4 regions of the Pectobacterium sp. HCp5_1 genome follow, and region 2 is predicted to be linked to each of the others. Evidence: predicted binding sites of a transcription regulator. Region 2 holds the regulator's gene; each other region holds the start of a gene.
The links. Region 2 encodes CRP, which controls carbon source genes, mostly activating them, when cyclic AMP is high. Its sites were predicted from a motif close to ATGTGANNNNNNTCACAT; they were not measured.
Positions count from the first base shown of each region.

Region 1 (4,148 bases), on a different contig from region 2:
TACTGCCTATGAAGCTGAGCGCTTCGGCGGAGGCGTTACCTTATTTAATAATGATATCAAGGATATGATCCAAGCTGAGGCTTGGAATGGTGTCAGGTCTACTCCTCCAGCCAATCTTACTTATTACAACGTGAGTAAAGCACGAATTCAGGGGATTGAAACTTCATTCTGGATCGATCTGACAGAGGATTTGAACTGGACCACCAACTGGACGGTTGTCGATGCCGAAGATCGCACCACCAGAAAACGCCTGAAGCAAACCCCGAAAAATACGGTTAACACGCAGTTGAACTGGCAGGCACTGGATAACCTCTCAACCTATGTGTCCTATCAGTACACCAGTAACCAATATCTGCGCGATAAAGAAGTACTTAGAACCAGAGGCTTCAATACCGTGGATATCGGTGCCACCTATACGCCGGTTAAAAACGTAGACCTGAAACTGGGCCTCACGAACCTGACTAACGAAAAACGGGACTATGTTGCTACCGACAACGACTATTTCCTGTCTGGACGTACGGTGTACGGCGGCGTGAGCTATAAGTTCTGATCAATAACTCTAGCCCGCTAACGCGGGCTTTTTTAGCAGCAGAGAAACGTGGTGACATCGTACTCTCTTAACAAATACGCGCCTTTAAAACGGCGTCCGGCGTAAAACGTCGGCGTCAGATCGGTCAGCAGTTCCAGCTCAAACTCGCGTTTAGTGATATCCAGCGCCACTAGTCTGGCATCCAGAAAATCGAAATAGTGCCTGACCTGCGGGTAAAGCGCCTTAAACAGGCTCTCCTTCGCTGAGAAGCTGATTGTCAGCAAACAGCTAAATGCTTCTTCCCGCTCCTGAAACCACTGGAATTCTTCATCACCAATGATGCCGGGCCACAGCGATTGCGCACGTTCGTCAGACATAAATCCTTCGATATCCACCCCCACGCACGATAGCGCATCGCTCCGTAAATGTGCGGCGCAGAGTACGCTGTCTTTGTTATGGCTCAGCGAACCGGCAATATTACCCGGCCACTGCGGCGAGCGGTCTTCCCCGCTATGCAGAACAAAATCAGGGTGTTCCAGCTTATTTAACACGTGTTTGGCGACACAGCGCCCGGCCAGAAATTCGGCGCGGCGTTTCGGTACGGCGCGTTCTAGCGCGTCGGAGAAAGGAATGTTCGCCTCGGCAAAAAGCGCGTCGTCGTAGGCAGACAAATGGAAATGGCAGCGAGCAGTAATACCTGGGTAGGCGGCACCGTCCGTTGCCCGTGGAAAAGTAATCCATTCAACATCATCAATAAAAGCAGAAAGCATGTTGCTCCAACTCAGGCAAGCATATCGCACCTGCATTCGGTAAATGCTGCATAGGCCACGTTTAATCCCTGAAAAATGTAGGGACTTAAACGAACAATGGGCGACTTTCGCCGCCCATCATCTCGCTACTGCAAGAATGCCTGGTTACATTTACAGGGTCAGGAAGAACCCTGCGATGCAGGCGCTCATCAGGTTAGAAAGCGTACCTGCCGCAACCGCTTTCAAACCCAAGCGGGCAATATCCTGACGCCGAGTCGGTGCCATACTGCCCAAACCTCCAATAAGGATAGCAATAGACGAAAGGTTAGCAAAGCCGCACAGCGCGAACGAAATCACAGCTTTGGTATGATCCGACAGAACCTGCAAGCCCGCAGCGGCAACCACATCATCTGCCTTCAGGTACTCGCTGAAATTCATGTAAGCGACGAACTCGTTGACGATCAGTTTTTGCCCAATGAACGAGCCCGCAACCGTTGCTTCATGCCACGGTACACCGATCAAGAAAGCGACGGGCGAGAACACCCATCCCAGAATCAGTTGCAGCGACAGTTGCGGATAATCAAACCAGCCACCGATACCGCCCAGAATGCCGTTAAGAAGAGCAATCAACGCGACAAAAGCCAGCAGCATCGCGCCCACATTCAGCGCCAGTTGCATACCGGACGCCGCGCCGCTTGCCGCTGCATCGATGACGTTAGCCGGGCGATCGTCTTCATCGACAAAGCCAACCATCTCGTCATGATCGTGCGTTTTCTCCGTTTCCGGCACCATCAGTTTGGCGAACAGCAATCCACCCGGTGCCGCCATAAAGGAGGCCGCAATCAGGTAGTCCAGCGGCACGCCCATCTGGGCATAACCCGCCATCACCGATCCCGCAATGGAAGCCAATCCACCGCACATCACCGCAAACAGCTCAGAACGCGTCATGTTGGCGATATAGGGACGAACCACCAGCGGCGCTTCCGTTTGACCAACAAAGATGTTGGCTGTTGCAGAGAGCGATTCAGTACGGGAGGTTCCCAACAGTTTCTGCAACCCGCCGCCTAATAGACGGATGACCCACTGCATCACACCCATGTAATACAGTACCGCCACAAGGGAAGAGAAAAAGACGATGATCGGTAAAACACGGAATGCGAAAACAAACCCACCACCGCCAAAGACTTCGAACATTTTGTCGGAAACCAGACCGCCAAAAATGAATGAAACCCCTTGGTTTCCGTAGGCGATAACGTTTGCTACACCGCCCGTCAGTCCTTCCAGAATTTTGCGTCCTACTGGCACATACAACACCAGCGCACCGATACCAATCTGAAGAATGAAAGCACCAACTACGGTGCGCAATCTGATCGCTTTACGATTACTGGACAACATAACCGCGAACAAAATCAGAACAAGCATGCCGATGAGACTCATAACGAGTTGCATGTGCAGTTCCCTATAACGCGTGAAAAAAGTGAAAACAGAATAAAAAATCATTTCGCCAGAACGGTAAGTACGCCCTGGCGAGCCGATTATAAAGAGTGGCCCGAAAAGGTCGCTAATTTATGTCACAAATACACACAACATCGAACAGTCAAAAATGCTGAAAAGTGATCTACGTCACAATTTGATGGATGATATATGAAATCGGAATGACTGTTCTGTCTGCTGTTGCACAGAAATAAGAGAAAAGCGGAAGCAAACAGGCTTCCTCTTTCGGGGAATGGTTGCAGCATAACGGTAGCGGTGTTATGTCGGAGTGAGCCGCCCAAACAGTTTGAATGAATTCTGCCACAGCGCCTCGGCAATCTCTTCAGGCGGTTCTGCACGTAGCTCACACAGCGTTTGAAACGCGCACGAAATACGCTCGGGTCGGTTGGGCTGCCCCTGATAGCCACTCATCGGCATATCGGGCGCGTCAGTTTCCAGCAGCAACCGATCTAACGGCAACCGCGCGATCGCCTGGCGCGTTTTGTTCGCTCTGTCATAGGTAATGGTTCCCCCCACGCCGATGTAATAACCCAGCCGGATAAAGGCCTGCGCCTGCGCCAGGCTGCCTGCAAACCCATGAACTACGCCAGTACGCGGCACGTCGATACGGCGGAGCAATTGCGCCAGCCTGTCGTGGCTACGTCGCGAGTGCAGGATCGTCGGGAGATCGTATTTTTTCGCCAGCCGAAGCTGAGCCTCAAGAAAGGTAAGCTGTCGCTCAAACTGCGGTTCCGGCATATAGAGATCCAACCCAATCTCCCCCACCGCCACCAGCGTTACAGGCAACTGGCGCAGTTCCTCTTCCAGACGGAGCAGGTCGCTTTCCTGATGTTCAGCGATATAAAGCGGGTGAAGACCCAGTGCGGCATAAAGTGGAGAGTAGGTACGAGCGAGCGTCAACACGCGCTCAAAATGCTGAGAAGCCACAGCCGGAATAATGATGCGCTCAACCCCAGCGTCTTGCGCCAGACGTAAGCTTTCCGGTGCATCATCATAGAATAAGGGGAAATCGAAATGGCAGTGGGTATCGATAAAGCGGTGTCGTTCAGAAAGCACGTTGCTTCTCTCCGTCAAGATTAGGCCCGTCAAGATGAGGCGACCTAATCTACGCCCAAGTAATACCCTGCCAAAGCCTCATGGCAGAATCGGACTGGTCGTTGCGGTGAGGCCTCAGTGTAGCGTGGTTTTCTCTGAGGATACCTCTTCGTGCGCTTTTCCGTAACCCTCTTGCAAGACGCCGGACAGGTAATCATTACTCCCTTCCAGCCAGGCACAGTCGCTGTCAAACCAATCAGCCCACAGTGCCAGGAAATTCCCTTTCCACTGTTTCCATTTGCCAACAACGATATCGCTATTCATCATAACCCTCCTGATAA
Region 1 covers NZ_JAUMIO010000016.1:15,949-20,096, reverse strand. Annotated here, with positions in the region: gene Q3A88_RS12485 (TonB-dependent receptor domain-containing protein) at 1-550, shown strand, start outside; gene Q3A88_RS12480 (4'-phosphopantetheinyl transferase) at 583-1,299, opposite strand; gene Q3A88_RS12475 (NupC/NupG family nucleoside CNT transporter) at 1,450-2,727, opposite strand; gene Q3A88_RS12470 (TatD family hydrolase) at 3,031-3,828, opposite strand; gene Q3A88_RS12465 (CsbD family protein) at 3,943-4,131, opposite strand.
Region 1: a site for CRP is predicted at 2,890-2,907, ahead of Q3A88_RS12475 (NupC/NupG family nucleoside CNT transporter). Genes of this name have one in related genera too.

Region 2 (4,148 bases):
TCGTGAAAGAACGCGCCAAACATGCTAACAATGATGACAATTACGTCTTTTTTGAGGATGCGCGCAGGCCTTCGGTCTACGCGGGCATCGCGATCACGGAGTCACGCACCTTATGTCACATCAGCATCCGATTATTGCGGTTACCGGCTCCAGCGGAGCGGGAACCACAACAACCAGTCTGGCCTTCCGTAAGATTTTCCAGCAGTTTGATCTGCGCGCAGCCCAGTTAGAAGGCGATAGCTTTCACCGCTATACCCGCCCGGAAATGGATATGGCGATTCGTAAAGCACGTGATTCAGGACGCCACATCAGCTATTTCGGCCCGGAAGCGAATGATTTCAGCCTGCTGGAACAGTCGTTTATCGAATATGGCCTGCACGGGCGCGGCCAGACGCGTAAATACCTGCATACCTACGATGAAGCGATTCCCTATAATCAGGTTCCCGGAACATTCACGCCGTGGGAACCAATGCCGGAACCCACCGACATCCTGTTCTATGAAGGGCTACACGGCGGCGTGGTCACTGAGCAAAACGACGTGGCACAGCATGTGGATTTACTCGTCGGCGTAGTGCCGATCGTCAACCTGGAATGGATTCAAAAGCTGATTCGTGACGTTAATGAGCGCGGTCACTCGCGTGAAGCGGTGATGGATTCCGTCGTCCGCTCAATGGAAGACTACATCACCTATATCACGCCACAGTTCTCTCGCACACACATCAACTTCCAGCGTGTGCCTACCGTGGACACCTCCAACCCGTTCGCTGCCAAATCGATTCCGTCACTGGACGAAAGCTTCGTCGTGATTCATTTTCAGGGATTGGACAATATTGATTACCCCTATCTGCTCGCCATGTTGCAGGGGTCCTTTATCTCCCACATCAACACGCTGGTCGTTCCCGGCGGGAAGATGGGGCTGGCGATGGAATTGATCATGGCGCCGCTGGTGCAGCGGTTAATTGAAGGGAAAACCATCGAATAAGCATCGAGATACACGGGGCGACCACAGGGGTGAGGCCTCCCGACGGGAACCTCCCCCGGTGTTTCCACTAATAGCAGGCTTAAGTGACCAGAATGAGTGCCCAGAGAAAGGGATTATTCCAGCACTCTAATTTCGTGGCTGTGCGTCACCTCAACGGCTTTACCCAGCATCAGTGCCACAGAGCAGTATTTTTCCGCCGACAGTACGACGGCTCGCTCGACAACTTTGTCGGTCAACCCTTTTCCCGTCACGATAAAATGCAGATTGATGTGGGTAAATAAACGCGGCGCGTCAGACCGACGCTCTGACGTTAATTTCACTTCACAATCCGCTACATCGTTGCGGCCTTTTTGCAGAATCGATACCACATCAATCGCGCTGCATCCCCCTACAGACATCAACACCATTTCCATCGGACTGGGCGCTTTATCACCGGAATTGCCGTCCATCACTATCTGATGCCCTGATGCGGATTCGCCTAAAAACGTTAAGCCTTCAACCCATTTTACCCGTGCCTGCATGATGCCTCTCCACTAAAAATTTTTTGAAAATTTATACCGTTACTGTACAAAAACCAGCGTTAATCAGCGCTTTGTCATGCTGAAGCGAGACAACACAAGACACGTCCTTCAAGCTGTGTTAAAACGAAAACAGAATAGACCTTTTCTGGACAAACCCAGAAACGAAGAAGATGATGGCCTGGCCAGACATACCCCAGCCACGTTTACGGTGCGGCAAGGCAGCAACCGGAAAATAAAGGGTACAGTGGTTTCAGTATATTCCCTGACGTCATTCTGCCTAGACTGAATTTTATTTTTTTAGCAGTAAAACACGCCGTACAGGGAACTCTGACCCCTGTAATTTGCGCAGTGAATTACAACAGAGGATGATAGCGAATGGTTCTCGGCAAACCGCAAACAGATCCAACTCTCGAATGGTTCCTTTCCCATTGTCATATTCACAAGTATCCATCGAAGAGCACGCTGATTCACCAAGGTGAAAAAGCAGAAACGCTTTACTACATCGTGAAAGGCTCTGTCGCAGTGCTAATCAAAGATGAAGAAGGCAAGGAAATGATCCTTTCCTACCTCAATCAGGGCGATTTTATCGGCGAGCTCGGCCTGTTTGAAGAAGGTCAGGAGCGCAGCGCCTGGGTGCGGGCAAAAACTGCCTGTGAAGTGGCTGAAATTTCCTATAAAAAATTCCGCCAGCTCATCCAGGTTAACCCGGATATCCTCATGCGTCTGTCTGCACAAATGGCAAGCAGACTTCAGGTTACCTCTGAGAAGGTCGGCAACCTCGCCTTCCTTGATGTGACCGGCCGTATTGCCCAAACCCTACTCAACCTGGCCAAACAACCTGATGCCATGACGCATCCAGATGGCATGCAAATAAAAATTACCCGTCAGGAAATTGGGCAAATCGTTGGCTGCTCGCGTGAAACCGTGGGCCGCATTCTGAAAATGTTAGAAGACCAGAACCTGATCTCTGCACACGGTAAAACGATTGTCGTTTACGGCACTCGCTAAGCCCCTGTCGCTGTACCCTACCAATAAAAAAGCGTGAAGCCTCGGCCTCACGCTTTTTTTATGGCGAGCTTCCTGCTCACCACCCTACGGGTCGTTGCTAACGCAACGCTGAAAAACGTTCCCTACGTTTTTTTATGGCGTAACGTAATCAGTTTGCTGCGTTAACAACCTGCGCGACGGCTTTAGCGAATTTCGCCATCCCCTGCACAATATCATCTTCATCAATGATCAACGACGGTACAAAGCGGATCACATTCGGCCCAGCCATCAGCACCATAAGCCCCTGAGACGTTGCCGCCGCCAGAAACTCGCCCGCACGACCATGCCATTGCGGTTTCAGTTCTGCCCCCAACAGCAAACCCATACCGCGAACCTGTTCGAATACACCGAACTGCTGATTGATTTTCTCAAGCTCACTGACAAAGCGATCGTGGCGATCCGCCACGCCTGACAGCACTTCTGGCGTGTTGATAATATCCAGCGCGGCTTCCGCCACCGCACAGGCCAGCGGGTTGCCGCCATAGGTGGTGCCGTGCACCCCAACCGTCATAGCCGATGCGATCTCTTCCGTCGTCAGCATTGCGCTAATTGGGAAACCACCGCCCAATGCTTTAGCCGTTGTGAGAATATCCGGCGTAATGCCGTAGTGCATGTAGCTGAATAGTTTGCCAGTACGCCCCATTCCGCTCTGCACTTCATCAAACACCAGCAGCGCCTTGTGCTGATCGCATAGATCGCGAACACCTTGTAAAAATTCAGGCGTAGCAGGCGTAATCCCCCCTTCACCCTGAACCGGTTCCAGCACGACTGCACAGGTGTGATCGTCCATCACCGCTTTAACAGCAGCCAGGTCGTTGAAGGGAACATGAACAATATCGGCAGGCTTAGGCCCGAAACCATCGGCATATTTAGGCTGTCCGCCGACCGAAACGGTGAACAGCGTCCGACCATGGAATGCATTGTAGAAGGAGATGATCTTGGTTTTATACGGACTATGGCGTTTAACCGCATAGTGACGCGCCAGCTTAAAGGCAGCTTCGTTGGCTTCAGCACCGGAGTTAACAAAGAACACACGGTCAGCAAAAGTCGCATCAATCAATTTGCTGGCGAGGCGCAACGCAGGCTCATTCGTGAAAATATTGCTGGTGTGCCACAGCTTTTCACCCTGCTGCTGCAACGCGTTCACCAATGCAGGATGGCAGTGACCCAGCGCCGTAACCGCAATACCGCCGGAGAAATCGATATACTCGCGGCCGTCCTGATCCCAGACGCGACTCCCTTTACCTTTCACGGGTACAAACTTAGCGGGTGCATAAACTGGCAAAATCACTTTATCGTGAGTATCCCGTGTCACTGCTTTCTGCTCTGCTGCCATTTGCTGCCTCACTCTGCTGTCCATCATACCGGAATGAAAATATAGTCAATAAATATGCATAAAAAATCAATTGCAGGCAATATTAAATCGGCTACTGAGGAGAATAACTTTCTATATCGCTAAATTTTAAGGAAATTATCCAAAAGCTGATGCCCCTGCTGGCTAAGAATGCTCTCTGGGTGAAACTGCACCCCTTCCAGCGGCAATGCGCGATGGCGAATCCCCATAATCTCATCACGCTTTCCTTCATGTTCGCTCCAGG
Region 2 covers NZ_JAUMIO010000053.1:9,206-13,353, forward strand. Annotated here, with positions in the region: gene Q3A88_RS20830 (phosphoribulokinase) at 113-982, shown strand; gene Q3A88_RS20835 (OsmC family protein) at 1,096-1,503, opposite strand; gene crp (cAMP-activated global transcriptional regulator CRP) at 1,879-2,511, shown strand; gene Q3A88_RS20845 (aspartate aminotransferase family protein) at 2,660-3,886, opposite strand; gene Q3A88_RS20850 (aminodeoxychorismate synthase component II) at 4,006-4,148, opposite strand, start outside.

Region 3 (4,148 bases), on a different contig from region 2:
AAGTGATGTTATCGACCCTTAGATTGCGAAAATCTGAGCGAGTTTCACACCATATCGTGAGTAACCACACAGCATCAAACAGAGTTAACCCGAGAGGACGAGCGATTCTATCGCTCTCTCTTCCTTGCAGATCAACATAGGCAATGCGTAGTTGGAGCCTGTTGCGAATAGCGAGGCGAATAAAGGCCAGGTGCTTTATGGCTTTCTCACTTTCCTCGGTATGTCGGGAAACCGCTCTGAGAGGAAGCGACTTATAACTATCAGATTTTTTGACATCAATCACTGCGCTGATTTTTGCTGAAACCCGGCTGGCTGCTGCGGAAAGCATGTTATCGCCTCGAGCCGCTACCAGCCGCATTCCCAGCATAATGGCGTCCAGCTCATCTGGGTCAAAATTCAGCGGGGGCAGGAAGTAGTCTTTTTCAAGTATGTAACCGAGCCCCGATTCACCGCGAATTGGGGCGCCGATGCTTTGTAGCGCCGCCATATCCCTGTAGATCGTTCTGACTGATACATTCAACGCTTGGGCTAATATTTCCGCTGATACCGGGTGCACGCGGCCGCGAAGATGGTCGAGTAGAGAGAATAGCCGAATAGTTTTCATGAGAAGAGATTACACCACCCTGACAAGTTCTGTCAGGGTGGTGTAATACGATTCAGGCTTCATATCATCATGATAACGGAGTTCATAATGGCTACCCCATGTTACGAAATCGTCACTTATACCGTGAAAACTCAGCAAGAGGCCGACTCAGCGCGCGTATCAGCACAACGTCTGCTAAAGCATTTCCCTGGGTTTATCGACTGGATCGCATTTTCAGGCATCGATCTCTCCGCCGAGCGTGTCGATCTTGTGGTGTGGCATAGTCTTGACGCTGCACGGGCTGCGGCAAAAGCGGTTGAAAGCCAGCCTGAATTTTCCTGTTTCAGAGCTTCTGTCAACGGGCTGCATAGCATGGGGCACTACACCGTTCAAATGGCGGACGCACCGTCAGTCACAAGCAGAGGCGGTATCGAAATAGGGCGATTTCGTCTCAAGCAGGGTATTCAGGAGAGTGACATGCGCCAGGCGTATAATCAGATGGTAGAACGTCACCTTTCACTTCAGCCGGGTTGGAAAAGCCAGCATTTAGTCAGTCTGGATAACGGCATTTTTATCGATCTTGCCTTTGCCGACAATCAGCAGTGCGCAGAAGCCATTTGTGCGTCCTGGCAAGGGGAAGTTCTATGTGATGCCTTTCTGGAAATGATTGAACCAGAGAGTATTGAGTTTGGTTCGTTGTCGTAACTAATAAGGTTAAAGAATCTACACTAGAAGACAATTAATCGGCAAAAATGAATTCCCTACCCAATAAATAGTGATTTGTATCAAATTTTTTATGTATGTTGATGTTTGTTTCTTTTTCATCGGTGACTCTCGTCACTTAAAAAAACGTCATGATGCGCTAGAGTCTTTTTATTGAACGGACGCTGACTGGCTGCGAAAGGCAGCATAGATGAAGCGTCCGGCGCGATTTCTCTGAATACCCAATTGATTGCCCGGGAGGCAGTTATGTCTACATCTGATGTGTTCCATCTTGGTCTGGTCAAGAACGATTTACAGGGCGCGACGCTGGCTATCGTCCCCGGCGATCCTGAGCGTGTTGAAAAAATTGCTCGCCTGATGGATAACCCGGTACATCTGGCATCACACCGTGAATTTACGTCCTGGCGTGCGGAGCTGGACGGCAAGGCAGTGATTGTTTGCTCGACCGGTATCGGCGGCCCGTCAACGTCAATCGCGGTAGAAGAATTGGCGCAGCTCGGCATCCGTACTTTCCTGCGCGTCGGTACGACGGGGGCGATTCAGTCCGGTATCAATGTCGGGGATGTGCTAGTAACCACGGCAGCCGTTCGCCTTGACGGGGCCAGCCTGCACTTCGCGCCAATGGAATTCCCGGCCGTGGCTGATTTCGGCTGTACCACCGCGCTGGTGGAAGCGGCGAAGGCGTCGGGGGCGGCGTTGCACGTGGGCATCACCGCGTCTTCCGATACGTTCTATCCCGGTCAGGAACGCTATGACACCTTCTCTGGACGCGTTGTCCGTCGCTTCCGAGGTTCGATGGAAGAGTGGCAGAGCATGGGCGTGCTGAACTATGAAATGGAATCCGCCACGCTGTTGACGATGTGCGCCAGTCAGGGGCTGAAAGCGGGCATGATCGCGGGCGTGATCGTGAACCGTACCCAGCAGGAAATCCCGGATGCGGCGACCATGAAGCTGGCCGAAACCACCGTCATCAAGGTGTTGCTGGACGCGACTCGTCGTTTGTTAGCCGCTGAATAAGCACAAAAATTGATGGTATTTTGGGCTGGTCATCGTCGATGCCAGCCCGTATCCTGATATACCCGTCATTCTTCAAGCTGCATGTGCGTTGGCTGCGTTCGCTCACCCGAATCACTTACTTGAGTAAGCTCATCGGGATTCCTTCTCTTGCCGCCTTCCTGCAACTTGAATTATTTAGGGTATACACTAAATAGCTCAAGTTGCCTTGCTCGCCTTTCAACCTCGCAAGGAGATGTATGACCGAACCAACGTTGCTTCATCCCTCTTTATTACCGCTGGACGGCGGAATCAATTTCCGCGATTTAGGCGGCAACCGCGCTGCTGATGGGCGGCTTATCCGACACGGTAAACTTTTTCGCTCCGGCTCGCTCGATCTGCTGAGTCAGGCTGACTGCGAACACCTTGCTGGCGTGCCGATTTCTCACGTGGTGGATTATCGGGATGCCGATGAAATTGCGCAGAAGCCCGACGTCTTGTGGACGGGGGCCAACTACCACGCTTACCCAGCCAATCCATTGCGCCATGAAGTGACGGCTAATCTGGATTCATTGGGATCCGATGTACTGGCGGCGTTTGATTCCCGCGCATTCATGTTGGAGCTTTACCGCCGTCTGCCTTTCAATAATTCGGCCTATAAACAACTGGTATCGCTGCTATTGCGGCCGGATGAGGGCGGGCTGGTACAGCACTGCGCTGTCGGTAAAGATCGCACCGGTATCGGTTCGGCGCTGGTGATGTTTGCGCTGGGGGCAGATGAGCAGACGGTGATGGAAGATTACTTGCTCACCGAGACGACACTGACGCCATTCCGCCAGCAGCTACTGACACATCTGTCGGCAACGCTGAATGAGAAAGCGCTGGGACAGTTCTCTTATGTGTTGTCGGTGCAGGAAGAGTTCATCGTGACGGCGTTGCAGGCTATCTACGAACGGCATGGCTCAATCGATAGCTGGCTTGAGGCGGAATACGGTCTGGATAATCGCGCGCGGAACTATTTGCAGGATAAATACTTGGCGTAAAGTTTTCTTCATCTTATTCGGCAAATCTCTTCGCAGAACAGAAACGGTGGTAATGGAATAGAAGAGTAAAGCGTTTGCGCCATGGACAAAAACGTTGAGAACGTTTTTGAACGTCGCTAGCGACGGCCCTGAAAGGGTGAATCTCAGAGATGAGATTCATATTCGCGCAAGTCGAGCGTACATGGACGTATTCACAGCGTCTTTACGATCTATCCATTATCACCGCGCGACTGATTTTTTCAGCAACAAAGGCCGGTCAACTGACCGGCCTTTGTTTTGTCGTGTAGTTTTTTGCTGGATGCGCAATTAACCCGTATTACGCATACCCGCCGCGACACCGGCGATCGTCACCATCAGCGCCAGTTCCAGGTCGGCATCTGGTTTTTCCTGCTGACGTGAACGATGCAGCAACTCGGCCTGCAACACGTTCAGAGGATCGGTATAGACGTTACGCAAGGCGATCGACTCGGCGATCCACGGCAGATCCGCCATCAGGTGATCGTCGTTGGAGATCGCCAGCACGACGTTGATATCGGCGGCCAACTGATCGCGCAGCTGTTTCCCTAACGGCCACAGCTTCTCTTCTACCAGACGCTGATCGTAATACTCCGCCAGCCACAGGTCGGCTTTGGCGAACACCATCTCCAGCATACCGATACGCGTCGAGAAGAACGGCCAGTCGCGACACATGGCTTCCAGCTGTTCCTGCTTACCGTCATCCACCACTTTCTGCAACGCGGCACCTGCACCCAGCCACGCTGGCAGCATCAGACGGTTCTGCGTCCAGGCGAAAATCCACGGGATAG
Region 3 covers NZ_JAUMIO010000036.1:30,432-34,579, forward strand. Annotated here, with positions in the region: gene Q3A88_RS18665 (YafY family protein) at 1-604, opposite strand, end outside; gene Q3A88_RS18670 (hypothetical protein) at 692-1,288, shown strand; gene udp (uridine phosphorylase) at 1,553-2,323, shown strand; gene Q3A88_RS18680 (tyrosine-protein phosphatase) at 2,560-3,342, shown strand; gene ppc (phosphoenolpyruvate carboxylase) at 3,649-4,148, opposite strand, start outside.
Region 3: a site for CRP is predicted at 1,357-1,374, ahead of udp (uridine phosphorylase). Genes of this name have one in related genera too.

Region 4 (4,148 bases), on a different contig from region 2:
CAAAGGCTTCGGCGATCCAATAGCCGATGACGCCTTCTTTATCCTGAATCGTGTTGAAGGAGACGATGCCAGCCAGCGCGTCGTCCCAGCGGATCATGTACACGGCGGCCGTTTTGTCGAAGAAGGCCTTTCTGTTGGCGCGAATGGTTTCACGCGTGTCATTGACGCTTTTGACGGAATCCGGCCAGGGTAAAGTACGCCGTAAGCGCACTTTTTCCTGCTGAATCAGGGTAAAGAGCGCATCGGCATCGCTCTCTTCTTGTATCGTTAGGCGCAGATGGGGCTGATGACGTAGCTCATACAGTTTGTCTGCAAATAACGGATCTACAACCGGCGTTTCCATAAAATCCCTCCCTTATCCCTGCAAGGTACCGTCAACGATCGTGACGCTGTGCCCGCCGATCCACGGTTCATCGTTCAGGTAAGTGACGGTAATCCGGCCATCGCAGTGCAGCATTGTACCCTGTCGCGCAAGGTAGCTGAGTGGCGCGGTGACGTTATTGATAGAATGCTGTTGGCGAAGCAGCGCCGCCAGACAGGCGTTGGCACTGCCGGTAACCGGATCTTCTTTGAGATGGCCACGTTCGATGTAGAACGCACGAACTTCATAATCGGCTGGCGTCGCATTATCGTGTGGACCATAGATGGCGATGCCGTTAGTCTGGCTGAGGTCTTGCACGGCTGAGAGCGCGTCTGCATCGGGTGTGATGTTCAGACAGGTGCCGGCGCTGTCGACGCGAACCACAAGCCAGCGAATGCCCATGTGCACCGCGGTGGGCGGGTAGCAGTTATCGATAGCAGCACTACCCAAACCAGTAATGCCCAGCGTTTTTTCCAGCAGTGGCGCATGCTCATCACCAAACGGAACCATGGTGGCCTGCGGCGCGTGAAAAGCCAGACTGCCGTCATCATTAATATTAATTGGCACTAAGCCAACGCCGCACTGTTGCACTAACTGACCTGGGGATTTAGAGCGCAATCCTTCTTCCAGCATGGCGTGTGCGGTGCCTAGGGTAGGGTGTCCGGCAAACGGCATTTCCGATTCTGGCGTAAAAATACGAACATGGTAATCCGCTAAAGGATCGGTGGCTGGCAGGACAAACGTGGTTTCTGACAGGTTTGTCCAGCGAGCGATCTCCTGCATTTGCGCATCGGTTAATCCCTTCGCCTCCATAATGACGGCAAGCGGATTGCCCTTGAAAGACTGCTGGGTGAAAACGTCGACCTGTTTGAAACGACGTACTATAGGCATCGCATTTCTCTCCTGTATGCGCTATCGCTTAAATATTACTCAAAACTAACCGCGATCCTATCGCGCGCTTGTGGCATAATGCGCGCCAAATCACATTCCGACTCGAGTATAAGTGCTGTGTTAAGTACCAACAATATCACCATGCAGTTCGGCAGCAAGCCGTTGTTTGAAAACATTTCCGTTAAATTTGGCGGCGGTAACCGTTACGGTTTGATTGGCGCAAATGGCTGCGGTAAATCTACATTCATGAAGATTCTCGGCGGCGATCTGGTGCCGAGCGGCGGTAACGTCTTCCTCGATCCTAATGAACGTCTGGGTAAACTGCGTCAGGATCAGTTCGCTTTTGAAAAATACAGCGTGCTGGATACCGTTATCATGGGCCACGGCGAGCTGTGGGCGGTAAAAGAAGAGCGCGACCGTATCTATTCATTGGCTGAAATGAGCGAAGCCGACGGCTACAAAGTTGCCGATCTGGAAGTGCAGTATGGTGAGATGGATGGCTACAGCGCAGAATCGCGTGCGGGCGAACTGTTGCTGGGCGTGGGAATTCCCGTTGAGCAGCACTATGGCTTGATGAGTGAGATTGCTCCCGGCTGGAAACTGCGTGTCCTGTTGGCGCAGGCGCTGTTTGCCGATCCCGATATCCTGCTGCTCGACGAACCGACCAACAACCTGGATATCGATACGATCCGTTGGTTGGAGCAAGTGCTGAACGAGCGTAACAGCACCATGATCATCATCTCGCATGACCGTCACTTCCTGAACATGGTTTGTACGCATATGGCGGATCTGGACTACGGCGAACTGCGTATTTACCCTGGCAACTATGATGAGTACATGACAGCAGCGACGCAGGCCCGTGAGCGTTTGCTGGCCGATAACGCCAAGAAGAAAGCGCAGATTTCCGAACTGCAATCGTTCGTCAGCCGCTTTAGCGCCAACGCCTCTAAATCCAAACAGGCGACATCGCGCGCACGCCAGATCGATAAAATCCAACTGGATGAAGTGAAAGCGTCCAGCCGTCAAAACCCGTTTATCCGTTTTGATCAGGATAAGAAACTGTTCCGTAATGCGCTGGAAGTTGAAGCGTTGAGCAAAGGTTTTGATAATGGCCCGCTGTTTAGCAAGCTGGGTCTGATGGTCGAAGTGGGTGAGAAAGTCGCTATTCTGGGTGCCAACGGTATCGGTAAATCGACATTGCTGAAAACGCTGGTCGGTGATGTTGAGCCGGATAGCGGTACGGTGAAATGGTCTGAAAACTCAAAAATTGGCTACTACGCGCAGGATCACGAATACGAATTCGATGAGACGCTGACCGTTTTTGACTGGATGAGCCAGTGGAAGCAGGAAAAAGACGACGAGCAAGCTGTGCGCAGCATACTCGGCCGTTTACTGTTCAGCCAGGATGATATCAAGAAGAAAGTGAAGGTGTTATCCGGTGGTGAAAAAGGCCGCATGCTGTTCGGTAAGCTGATGATGCAGCGTCCGAATATTCTGGTGATGGATGAACCAACCAACCACCTTGATATGGAATCCATTGAATCGCTGAATATGGCGCTGGAAATGTATGAAGGGACGCTGCTGTTCGTCTCTCATGACCGTGAATTTGTCAGCTCGTTGGCGACCCGTATTCTGGAAATTACGCCAAATAAAGTGATCGATTTCACCGGCAACTATGAAGATTACCTGCGCAGTCAGGGTATTCAGTAAGTGTGTGATACGGCCTCAATCATGAGGCCGTATTATTTTGGGGATGTATTCGTTTAGTCAGGATAGAAGCCGCGATTCAGCGCTTCAACCGCTTCGGCGACGCGCGGCCCCATTCCCAGTAAAATCGCCTGATCGAGCGCGACAATATGCTGGTTTTTCCAGGCTGCGGTTTGCGTTAAACCGGGTACAGCCGCCAGCGCCTCCATGCCGTTTGCCACACTTTGTGTCGTCACCACAACCACCTCAGGATTTGCCGCAACCATCGCCTCGCCGCCGTAAATACGATATTGGCTATGCGTGGCAATATTCTTTCCGCCTGCCAGCGCGATCAGGCTATCCACCACGGTGTTTTTCCCCGCGACCTGCGCCGCACTGCTGCCAACACTCAGCAAAAACACAACGCTGACGCGATCCTTCCGCGTTGCCAGCCGCTCTGATACCGCACTCAACTGCTGAGAGAGACGGGTCGCCAGCAGCTCGGCAGCCTCCGTGCGATTGAGCAGCGCACCAGCCTGACGAATATTGCTAAGCAACTGCGCTGGCGTGCTGGGCGTGCGGGTAAAACGCGCCACTGTTACACCAGCCTGCTCAAGCTGATTAAGCACCTGTGGCGGGTTGGCATCCTGCCAGGTCATCAACAGCGTTGGGTGCAGTGACAAAATGCCTTCGCTCGTCAACTGTTGCCAGTTGCTGACCTTTGGCAGCGTTGCCGTTTGTGGCGGATAGGTGGTGGTCTGATCCACACCGACCACCGTATCGCCTGCGTCGAGCGCATAAACGATTTCCACCAGCGAGCCACCGGCAATCACCACGCGCGGCTCGGCCGCGCAGGTGAAGGAAGACAGCCCGAAGAGCATTAACGCGATTATCGCCTTCATCATCATGATGCTTAGAAGGAGAACGCCGCGCCAATCGCGGTGCTGAATCCGGATGCAGGAATACTTTCATGCGCGGTGGTATAGCGCTTATCCAGCAGGTTATTCAGCGCCAGCGTGACCTGGTATTGATTCTCGCTACCGAAGGTGCTGGTAAATTCCAGATTAGCCGTTGCCCAACCGCTGTGCTGGATGGCGGTATCTGCCGTTTCATCCTTCGCACGTGAGGCTGCCCGGAGGTAGAGATCCGACTCCAGCTCCATACGTTCGAACAGCATGATGTTTTTGACCCCGACGCGGCCAGTAAAGGT
Region 4 covers NZ_JAUMIO010000002.1:61,049-65,196, reverse strand. Annotated here, with positions in the region: gene Q3A88_RS01815 (GNAT family N-acetyltransferase) at 1-343, opposite strand, end outside; gene Q3A88_RS01810 (PhzF family phenazine biosynthesis protein) at 356-1,252, opposite strand; gene Q3A88_RS01805 (ABC-F family ATPase) at 1,370-2,962, shown strand; gene Q3A88_RS01800 (ABC transporter substrate-binding protein) at 3,016-3,840, opposite strand; gene Q3A88_RS01795 (TonB-dependent receptor) at 3,852-4,148, opposite strand, start outside.
Region 4: a site for CRP is predicted at 1,331-1,348, ahead of Q3A88_RS01805 (ABC-F family ATPase). Genes of this name have one in related genera too.